3 regions of the Isoptericola sp. NPDC055063 genome follow, and region 3 is predicted to be linked to each of the others. Evidence: predicted binding sites of a transcription regulator. Region 3 holds the regulator's gene; each other region holds the start of a gene.
What was found. The regulator HspR, encoded in region 3, represses chaperone genes until heat shock. The targets are predictions, from matches to a motif close to AAGTTGAGTCNNNNNGACTCAACTT.
Positions count from the first base shown of each region.

Region 1 (3,268 bases), on a different contig from region 3:
CGGCAGCCGCGGCGCGAACCGTCCGACGACGTCGATCGCCCAGGTCGCCGGCCCACGCATCAGCCAGGTCTCGTTGAGCTCGAGCCACGGGCTGTTGAGCACCAGCGCGTCCGCCCGGCCGGGGCGGGCGTTCGCCCACAGCGGCGCGACCAGGCCCCCCGTCGAGTGCCCGAGCACCACCAGCCGCTCGTGGCCCGCGGCGCGCACGGCGGCGGCCGCGGCGTCGAGATCCTGGGCGTACAGGGCGAGGTCGTCCACGAGGTTCGGGTCGCGCCCGGCGGCGACGTGCGCGGCGAGCGCCCGCCCGTGGCCGCGCAGGTCGACGGCGTAGAACGCGTGCCCCCGCGCGGCGACGGCGCGCGCGACGTGCGGGTGGAAGAAGTAGTCGACGAAGCCGTGCACGTACAGCACCGCGGTGCGGGCCGGCGGAGCCCCGGGCGTGGCCGGGTCGGGCGTGGACGGGACGTGGCGGACCAGGACCGCCTCCGCACCGCCGGGCAGCGCGAGGGTGCGCTCCTGGAACTCCGGGCCGAGGACGTCCTCGCGCCACGCCCCCGCGGGGCCCGGCGCGGACGGTGCGTCAGGCACCCGGCGTCGGGTCGGTCGGGCGCGCCGGCCCCGGAGTCGTGCCGGGGTCGTCGGTGCCGGGGTCGTCACTGCCGGGCTCGTCGGTCTCGGGCTCGTCGGGCCGGGGCTCGCCGGACGACGGCGCGGTGCCGCGCTCGGCGGCGCCGTGCTCCCGGCGGTAGGCGTCCTCCTCGCCGGGGCGGCCGGGCTCCAGCGGCTCGGCGACGGGTCCGGTCGACGGGCCGGCCGGGGGAGCGGGCTCGGGGGCCGCCTCCGGCTCCAGCGGCTCGGCGACGGGTCCGGTCGTGGGTCCGGTCGGGGGCTCGGTCGGGGGCTCGGTGGTCGCGCCGCCGAAGACCTGCTCCTCCGGCGTGGGGCCGGCCGCGGGGACGGCGCCGGGCGTCGTCTCCGCGGCGAACGCGGCGTCTCCGGTCGCGGTCCCGGTGACCGGGGCGGGCCGGCGGTTGTTCCGCACGACGAACCACACGACGAGCCCGATGACGACCAGCCCGACGACCAGCCCGACGATCCACCACGGGAACCCGTTGTCGGCCTCGGCCGAGCCGACGGCGTGGATCTCGGTCTTCTCGCCGACCTGTGGCGTCCAGGTGACGGTGGTGCCGTCGATGGCGCCGGTGGCGTCGCTGACCGCCCCGGGGAAGGTGATCGCGAGGCGTACGTCGAAGGCGTCCTGCACCTTCTGCGGCAGCGACTTGAGCTGGTCGGCGCCCTGGGCGAGGTCCAGGGTGCCGTCGACCACGTAGTCGTCGCCGTCGCGCGTGATGCTCAGGTCCTCGCCGCCCTCGCCGGAGATCTGGTCGATCGGCGCGTCCGTGAAGGTGTACTTGGTGCCGGTGTAGTCGTCGTCGGACCACGGCTCCTGGGACGCGCCCTCGGGCAGGTTCTGCGACAGCTCCCCGCCGGCCTGCTTCCACAGCTCGCCGGGCTCCATCCCCATCGTCTCGGCGAGGCTGTTGGAGACGGCCATGATCATGGTGCCGGAGACGGTGTCGTCCTCCGAGAGCGTCATGTCCATGTCGACCTTCATGCAGCCGGCGAGGGCGAGGAGGCCGACGGCGGCGAGCAGGGCCGCGATCGCTGTGCGGAGGCGGCGCACGGGGCCGCGGGCTGGAGTGGTCACCGGCCCAGCATCCCGCAGCACCGGGGTGTGAGCCACCGGGCATGCCGAGCGGCTTGCGAGCAAAGTTGAGCGGAATAGACTCAACTTTGGCGACGTTCCCCAGAAAGACGTTTTCCCTCGTCATCCCGGAGGTCCCATGGACATCAAGCTCACGACCATGTCGCAGCAGGCGCTCGGCGACGCCGTCCAGTCGGCGTCGGCCGCGGGCAACCCCCAGCTCGAGCCGGTGCACCTGCTGCAGGCGCTGCTCCAGCAGTCGGGCGGTGTCGCCGTCGGCCTGCTCGACGCCGTCGGCGCAGGCGCGCAGCAGATCGGGCAGCGCGCCCGTGCCGCCCTGGTGGCCCTGCCGCAGGTGAGCGGCAGCGCCGTCGCCCAGCCCTCGCCGTCGCGCGCCATGAGCGCCGTGCTCGAGAACGCGGGCAAGGAGGCCGAGGCGCTCGGCGACGAGTACGTCTCGACCGAGCACCTGCTCATCGCTCTCGCCGCCGGTCAGTCCGCCGCGGCCCAGGCGCTCACCGAGGCGGGCGCCACCGCCGACGCGCTGCGCGCCGCCCTGCCCGCCGTCCGCGGCTCGTCCCGCGTGACCAGCCCCAACCCCGAGGGCACCTACAAGGCGCTGGAGCAGTACGGCAGCGACCTCACGCAGCGCGCCCGCGACGGCAAGCTCGACCCGGTCATCGGTCGGGACTCGGAGATCCGCCGCGTCGTGCAGGTGCTGAGCCGCCGCACCAAGAACAACCCCGTGCTCATCGGCGAGCCCGGCGTCGGGAAGACCGCCGTCGTCGAGGGCCTGGCCCAGCGCATCGTCGCGGGCGACGTCCCCACGTCGCTGCAGGGCAAGCGCCTCGTCGCGCTCGACCTGGCCGGCATGGTCGCGGGCGCTAAGTACCGCGGCGAGTTCGAGGAGCGGCTCAAGGCCGTCCTCGAGGAGATCACCGCGTCGGACGGCGAGGTCGTCACCTTCATCGACGAGCTGCACACCGTCGTCGGCGCGGGCGCCGGCGGCGAGGGCGCCATGGACGCGGGCAACATGCTCAAGCCCATGCTCGCCCGCGGCGAGCTGCGCCTGGTCGGCGCCACGACCCTCGACGAGTACCGCGAGCACATCGAGAAGGACCCGGCCCTCGAGCGGCGCTTCCAGCAGGTGTTCGTCGGCGAGCCGTCCGTGGAGGACACGGTCGCGATCCTGCGCGGGCTCAAGGAGCGGTACGAGGCGCACCACAAGGTGACGATCGCGGACTCTGCGCTCGTCGCCGCCGCCGCGCTGTCCGACCGGTACATCACCGGCCGCCAGCTGCCCGACAAGGCGATCGACCTCGTCGACGAGGCGGCGTCGCGCCTGCGCATGGAGATGGACTCCTCGCCCGTCGAGATCGACGAGCTGCAGCGCGCCGTCACGCGCCTCGAGATGGAGGAGGTCGTGCTCAAGGAGTCCGACGACGCGGCGTCGACGGAGCGCCTGGAGCGGCTGCGCGCCGACCTCGCGGACACGCGCGAGCGGCTCGCCGCGCTCACCGCGCGGTGGGAGTCGGAGAAGGCCGGCCACAACCGCGTCGGCGA
Region 1 is NZ_JBSGUW010000001.1:1,252-4,519, reverse strand. Features, by position in the region: gene ACWF41_RS00015 (alpha/beta hydrolase) at 1-588, opposite strand, end outside; gene ACWF41_RS00010 (LppM family (lipo)protein) at 581-1,708, opposite strand; gene clpB (ATP-dependent chaperone ClpB) at 1,845-3,268, shown strand, end outside.
Region 1: the regulator HspR is predicted to act here: its motif matches at 1,771-1,795, upstream of ACWF41_RS00010 (LppM family (lipo)protein).

Region 2 (3,268 bases), on a different contig from region 3:
CCCGCCCACGACGTCGCACGGCCGAGCCCCGGTGGACCGCCACCGAGGCTCGGCCGTGCTCGTCGCTGCCGCCCTCGTCGCGCTCCGGCGGGACTACACCGAGGCCGCGGGGACGACGTCGGGCGCGGTGGTCCCTTGCGTGCTCTCCGGCATGGTCTCCTGCCCCCGGTCGCGCAGGGCGGCCGGGCGGTGCGGGTCGCCGACGAAGGCGGGGTACCGCACGAGGCCGGGCCGCTTCGCCTCCCAGGCCAGCTGCAGCACGGTGCTGCGGCAGACGAGCTCCTTGAGCCATGCTCCGGCGCGGGATCCCCGCCGGCCGCCCAGGACCGCGCGGACCGGGACGTCGCCGCGCCCGGCGAACTGGAAGAGCCCGTCGGCGCGGCCGAGGCTCAGGCACTGCCCGACGAAGCCGACGGTGGCCGGCCGCGGCTCCCGCCCGGCGATCCGGGCGAGCACCGTCTCGCCTGCCGCCGCGCCGAGCTGGCCCGCGGCCTGGCAGCTCATCCGGTAGGGCAGGCCCGACGGCGCGGCGGCGTCGCCGGCGGCGACGATGCGGTCGTCGTCCAGGCTGGTGAGCGACTCGTCGGTGCGCAGGCGGCCGGCGTCGTCGGTGCTCAGGCCGCTGCGGGCGGCGAGGCCCGCCGCGCGGAACCCCACGGTCCAGACGGTGACGTCGCTCGGCAGGTCGCGGCCGTCGGCGAGCCGCACGGCGCCCTCCGTCACCTCCGTCACCGTGGCGCCCACCCCCGCGACCACCTGCACTCCGAGTCGCGTGAGCGCGGCCGCGACCACCCGGCGGCCGTTCGGGTGCAGGTACGGGCCGAGGAGGTCGCCGCAGACCAGCGTCACCGCGCGGCCCTGCTCGGCCAGCTCCGACGCCGTCTCGATCCCCGACGGGCCCGCGCCCACCACCGTCACCCGCGCGGCTGGCCCGGCCGCCGCGAGGGCGGGGACCAGCCGGTCGGCCTCCTCCAGGCTCGTCAGGGGGTGGGCGTGCTCCGCGGCGCCCGGCACCGTCGGCGTCGCGCCGGTGCTGCCCGCCGCGTAGACCAGGTAGTCGTAGGCGAGCGTGCTGCCGTCAGCCAGCACGAGGCGGCGCCCGGGCGCGTCGATCCGGTCGACGGTGGCGACCTCCAACCGCACCCCGCCCGCCAGCACGTCCGCGTAGTCCACGACGGCGCCGTGGGTGCCCGCGGCCCGCTGGTGCAGGCGGATCCGCTCCACGAACTGCGGGCGTCGGTTGACCAGCGTCACCGTCACGTCGTCGCGCTTCGTCAGGCGGTTGGCCGCCGTCACGCCGGCGTACCCGCCGCCCACCACCACGATCTGCGTCCTGTGCGACATCTCGTCTCCTCGGTCGTCGTTCCTCATCCGTTCCTCACGGTGACGACGAGGCGAGGGGTGGAGGTGTGACTGCTCCGAGGGTGCGAGGGCGGGACGCGCGACGGCGTCCGGTCGCGGGTGCGACCGGACGCCGTCGGGTGATGCCTGAGCGGGTCAGGCGGTGGTGACCTCGATGCGCTGCGGCGTCGTGCCGGCGAAGACGCCGGCGACGGTGACCGTCAGGACGCCCGCGTCGTAGGACGCGCGGACGGCGTCGCCGTCCACGGCCTTCGGCAGGGTCACGACGCGGCGGAACTCGCCGAACCGGACCTCCGAGATGCGGCGGCCCTCGGACTCCTCCGAGCGCTGGTCCTTGCGCTCGCCGCGCACGACGAGCTTGCGCCCCTCGACCTCGACGGTGACGTCCTCGGCCGGGTCGACGCCCGGCAGGTCGAGGCGGGCGACGAGGTCCTCGCCGTCGCGGTACACGTCGGCCGCGGGCACGGGCCGCTCGGTCCGGGCGAGGTCGGTGGCGCGCGGGGTCCACAGGTCGCGGAGCCACGCGTCGGCGAACGGGGTGCGGGTCAGGGTGGTGGTCATGCTGTCCTCCTCCAGGTGGGTTGCTGCTGACCGGTTCAACTTGAGCGCCTCCGACTCAATTTCCGGGTTCGCCGACGGCGGACGGCGCCGACGCGGACCCCTTGCCCGGCGCTGCGGCCTTCGCCATGATCGTGCTGTCGCCTCGGCCTGCAATCGATTGCAGAGCGTGGCGCTGCCCCGGACCATCCATCACGACGACGACGAAGAGGTCACGACGTGCGACGAGAACCAGGTCAGAACTCCGCGAACCACTCCCCTCTGAGCCGGCGGCTCTTCCTCGGCGGCGTGGCCGCCGCCGGCGCCGGGGCGATCGCGTCACCCGCAGCGGTCGCCACGGCCGCCCCCGTGCCGGCGACCGCCGTGTCCGACGCCATGCCGACCGGCGCCGACGCGGCCGTCGTCGACGACTCCACCCGGCTCGTCGCCGAGTGGGCCGCCGCGCCGGGGGCGCACCCGCTCGTGCCGTTCGTCGCGCAGGCCGGGTATCGGCTCGGCGCGCGCCCGCGCCCGCTGCCCGTCGTCGCCAAGGTGACTGACTTCGGCGCGGTGGCCGACGGCGTCACCGACTGCGCGCCGGCCTTCGAGGCCGCGCTCCGCGCGGCCCACGAGCGCGGCGGCGGCACCGTCCTCGTCCCCGCGGGGACGTACCTGCTCGCCGCGCCCGTCTTCATGCACTGGTCCGGCGTGGTGCTGCGCGGGGACGGCCCCGCGGACACTGTGCTCCACTTCTCCCGCCCGCTCGACGACGGCTACCGGCGCGCGCGACAGTCGAACGGCAACAGCCGCTGGTCGTGGACCGGCGGGCAGGTGTGGTTCGTGGCGCCCGAGCGCAAGGCGCAGTCCGAGGCCGACGACTACGCAGGGCAGGAGGGCTGGCTGCCGGGCGAGACGCTCGCCACCGTGGCGTCGGCCGCGCGCGGCCAGCGGACGCTGCTCGTCTCCGACACGGGCGGTCTGCGTGCCGGGGACATGGTGCTGCTCGAGGTGGAGAACCGGCCCGACGCCCACTTCCTGCAGCACCTCGCCGGAGACGGTCCCGGCGCCCAGGTGTACGACTGGGCCACGAAGGCGCCCCAGCTGACCGCCGGCTCGGGCGGGCAGTACGTGCAGTACGCGGTCCCGTCCTGGCCGGTGCGGGTCGAGGCGGTGCTGGGGCCGCGCCTCGTGCAGCTCGCGCAACCGCTGCGGTACGACCTGCGGCCGGAGTGGCCCGCGCGGATCCGCGCGCTCGGGCCCACCGTGCACGACTCCGGCGTCGAGGCGCTCACCATCCGCAACGAGCTGCTGCCCATGACGCCGCACAACCAGCACCCCGGCTCGAACGGCGTGTGCTTCCAGGCGGTGC
Region 2 is NZ_JBSGUW010000001.1:284,073-287,340, reverse strand. Features, by position in the region: gene ACWF41_RS01270 (NAD(P)/FAD-dependent oxidoreductase) at 94-1,344, opposite strand; gene ACWF41_RS01265 (Hsp20/alpha crystallin family protein) at 1,498-1,923, opposite strand; gene ACWF41_RS01260 (glycosyl hydrolase family 28-related protein) at 2,140-3,268, shown strand, end outside.
Region 2: the regulator HspR is predicted to act here: its motif matches at 1,961-1,985, upstream of ACWF41_RS01265 (Hsp20/alpha crystallin family protein).

Region 3 (3,268 bases):
GCACGCCGCGCGCCAGGTCGGCGGCGAGGCGTCGCACGACCGTCAGCAGGTAGGCCCGGAACGTGGCGTCGGGGCCGCCGCCGTGCTGCAGCACGTCGAGCACGCGGTGGAACGCCTCGGACACCAGGTCGTCCGCGTCGGCCGCGGAGCGCACGTACTGCCGGGCGACGGCACGGGCCGCGGGCACGTGCCGCACGTACAGGGCACCGAACGCCTCGAGGTCGCCTCCGCGCACGTCGAGGATCAGCTCGGCGTCGCTGCGCGCCGAGTCGTCCGACCCCACGTAGACGTCCGTCATCGCCGCCCTCGCTCTGGCTTTCGGCGCGCCGTCGGATGCCCGACGCGACTCACGTACCTTACGTGCGTTCAGCCTCTGGTCGGCGGGTGAACTTCCTCAAGAAAGGAGCAGGAAAACCGCAGGATTCCGTGCCTCGGGCAGCGGAAAGAGCATACCCGGTATGCCATGCCCGGTGAAAATGCCGCACAACTGCGTCATGATGGCTGTTCATGGGGGTCCCATCATCATGAACCGGTCCACGAGCGGGCCGCCGGACGCGCCCGAGCTTCCCTCGGACGTCCTCGACCGCTGGCGCGCGACGAGCCTCGCCGAGGTGTGGCTGCGCCCCGACGACTGGTACCACCCCGCCGTCGACGCGCTGGTCGAGGCGTTCGACGAGCGGCGCTCCCCGCACGCCGCCGCCCACCGCCTGGGCTCCGCGCGGGGCCGCGCGGGCGTGGGGCTGGGCGAGACCCTGGACGACGTCGAGTGCCTGTACCGCGCCACCGGCTGCGAACCCGACCCGGACGCGATCCGCGCGGTGGCCGTCGGCTGGGTCCGCGGGCGCGACACCGAACCGGCCCTCGGGGGCGTGCGCGACCCCGGCACCGGGCTCCCCACGCGCGAGTACCTCGCCGAGCGGCTGCGGGAGACCTACGGCGCCGCCGTGGGCGCCGAGGACGGCGTGCCGGCCACGCACTGCCTCGTCGTCGTCGACGTCGCCGTGGACGGGCTCGCCCCGTGGGACCGGGCCGCGCGGTCCGCGACCGTGGGCCGCGCCCTGGAGCAGATCTTCGGGGAGGGGCACCCGATGGCGGCCCTGACGGACGGCGTCTTCGCCGTGCTGGCGCGGCGCGACACGGGCGTCCCCGACCTCGCGAAGTCCACGCGCAGCGTCGTGGAGCGCAACGCCGCGCTCATGGGGCTCGGGGACGCGCTGCGGCGCCCCACCCGCGTGTGGGTGGAGCGCCTGCCGACGACGCACGCCGCCGCCGCGCAGCTGCTGGCGCAGCTCGCCCGCTGACAGGTCGGGCGGTCAGGACTGCGCGTAGGTGAGGCAGTCGGCGTGGTTCACGTCGTCCTGGCCCGGCCCGACGCGGATCGCGGCGGCGGCGCACTCGAGCTCGTGGTTGTGCACGCAGTCGCCGCGCTGGCACGCCCCCACGTGGGCGACGACCTTCTCCAGGCCGCCCTTGGCGCTCAGCGGGATGAACGTGGCGCACGACGCGTCACCGGAGTGCCCGGCGATCGTGACGGCGCCGGCGTGGCAGCCGTGGTCGTGGTTGTAGCCGCAGCCCTCGACGGTGCACTCGGTGACCTCGGGCATCTCCATCAGCGTGCTCATGGTGCGCTCCTCGCCGCTCGACGCCGGCTCTCGCCGCCTTCGACCACGATATTCCTCGCGCACGGAAATGCACAGTGAATGCGAGAGGGAATTCACGTCTGCACAAATAAGGAATGCCTTACCCATTGCCCTCACGAATGGGTTCCCGCGAATTAGCGAAGAATTGCGTTGCGGAAAGTCGTCAGCCGCGGCGGTGCGGACGCCACAGCACCAGCGCCCCCTCCTCGGCCTCCAGCTCCGACCGCTCGACGCGGCGGACGCGCTGCCCTCGCCGCACGACGACGACGTCGCCCGAGGTCCCGGCGGTGAACACCCGGCCCCCGGGCTGCATCGCGAGCGCGGCCAACCTGGCCTCGAGCTGCGCCACGTGCTCCTGCAGGTCGAGGATGCGCCGGATGCCGGCGAGGTTGATCCCCTCGACCTGCGCGAGCCGCTGGACCTCCAGCAGCCGGGAGACGTCCCGCTGCGAGTAGCGCCGGCCGCGCCCCGCGGTGCGGCGCGGCGTCACGAGGCCGAGGCGGTCGTACTGCCGCAGCGTCTGCGGGTGCATCCCCGCCAGCCGGGCCGCCTGCGACACGGTCAGCACCGGGGCGTCCTCGGCAACCATCGCTACCTCCCTCGCTCGGCGTCCGTCGCGCGGAGGAGCATCGCTCCGCCGCGCGCTGCACTCGTCATTCCGCCGCGCGCTGCACTCGTCATTCCGCCGCGCGCTGCACTCGTCATTCCGCCGCGCGTTGCGCGAGGCCGGCGCGGACGTCCTCGTGGTCGCTCTCGGCGGCGAACGCCTCGAGCGCCTCCTTCGCCTTGCGGCTGAGCTTCTGCGGCACCGTCACCTGGACGGTGACCAGCAGGTCGCCCTGCGTCTTCGCGGTCTTCACGCCGCGGCCCTTGACCCGCAGCACCCGGCCCGACGGCGTGCCCGCCGGGACCTTCAGCCGCACCGTGCCGCCGTCGAGCGTCGGCACCTCGAGGGTCGTGCCCAGCGCGGCCTCCGCGAACGTCACGGGCACGGACATGCGCAGGTTGGCGCCGTCGAGCGTGAACACGGGATGCGGCGCGACGTGCACGGTGACCACGAGGTCGCCCGCGTCGCCGCCGCCCGCGCCCGGCCGGCCCTTGCCGCGGATACGGAGCTTGCGGCCGTCGTTCACGCCTGCCGGGATCTTCGTCTTGACCTTGCGGCCGTCCACCGTGAACTCCACGGTGGCGCCCTCCACGGCCGTGCGGAACGGCAGCGTGGTCTCCGCCGCGACGTCCGGGCCCTTCTGCGGCGCGGTGAAGCCGGCGCGCTGCCGGCCGGCGGCGCGGAAGCCGCCCTGGCCGCCGAGCATCGAGCTGAGGATGTCCTCGAAGCCTCCGGACCCGCCCTGCGGGTACTGCGTGTAGCGCGCGTTCGGTGCGCCCTGGCCGCCGAACATCGAGCCGAAGACGTCCTCGAAGCCGTTGCCGCCGCCGCCGGGGCCCGCGGCGAACCGCGCCCCGCCGCCCGCCATCGCGCGGACGGCGTCGTACTGCTGGCGCTGCTCGGTGTCCGAGAGCACCGCGTACGCCTCGCCGATCTCCTTGAACTTGGCCTCGGCCGATGCGTCCCCCGGGTTCTGGTCCGGGTGGTACTGGCGGGCGAGCTTGCGGTACGCCTTCTTGAT
Region 3 is NZ_JBSGUW010000013.1:91,186-94,453, forward strand. Features, by position in the region: gene ACWF41_RS16350 (sigma-70 family RNA polymerase sigma factor) at 1-298, opposite strand, end outside; gene ACWF41_RS16355 (hypothetical protein) at 525-1,301, shown strand; gene ACWF41_RS16360 (DUF1540 domain-containing protein) at 1,314-1,622, opposite strand; gene ACWF41_RS16365 (heat shock protein transcriptional repressor HspR) at 1,804-2,229, opposite strand; gene ACWF41_RS16370 (DnaJ C-terminal domain-containing protein) at 2,342-3,268, opposite strand, start outside.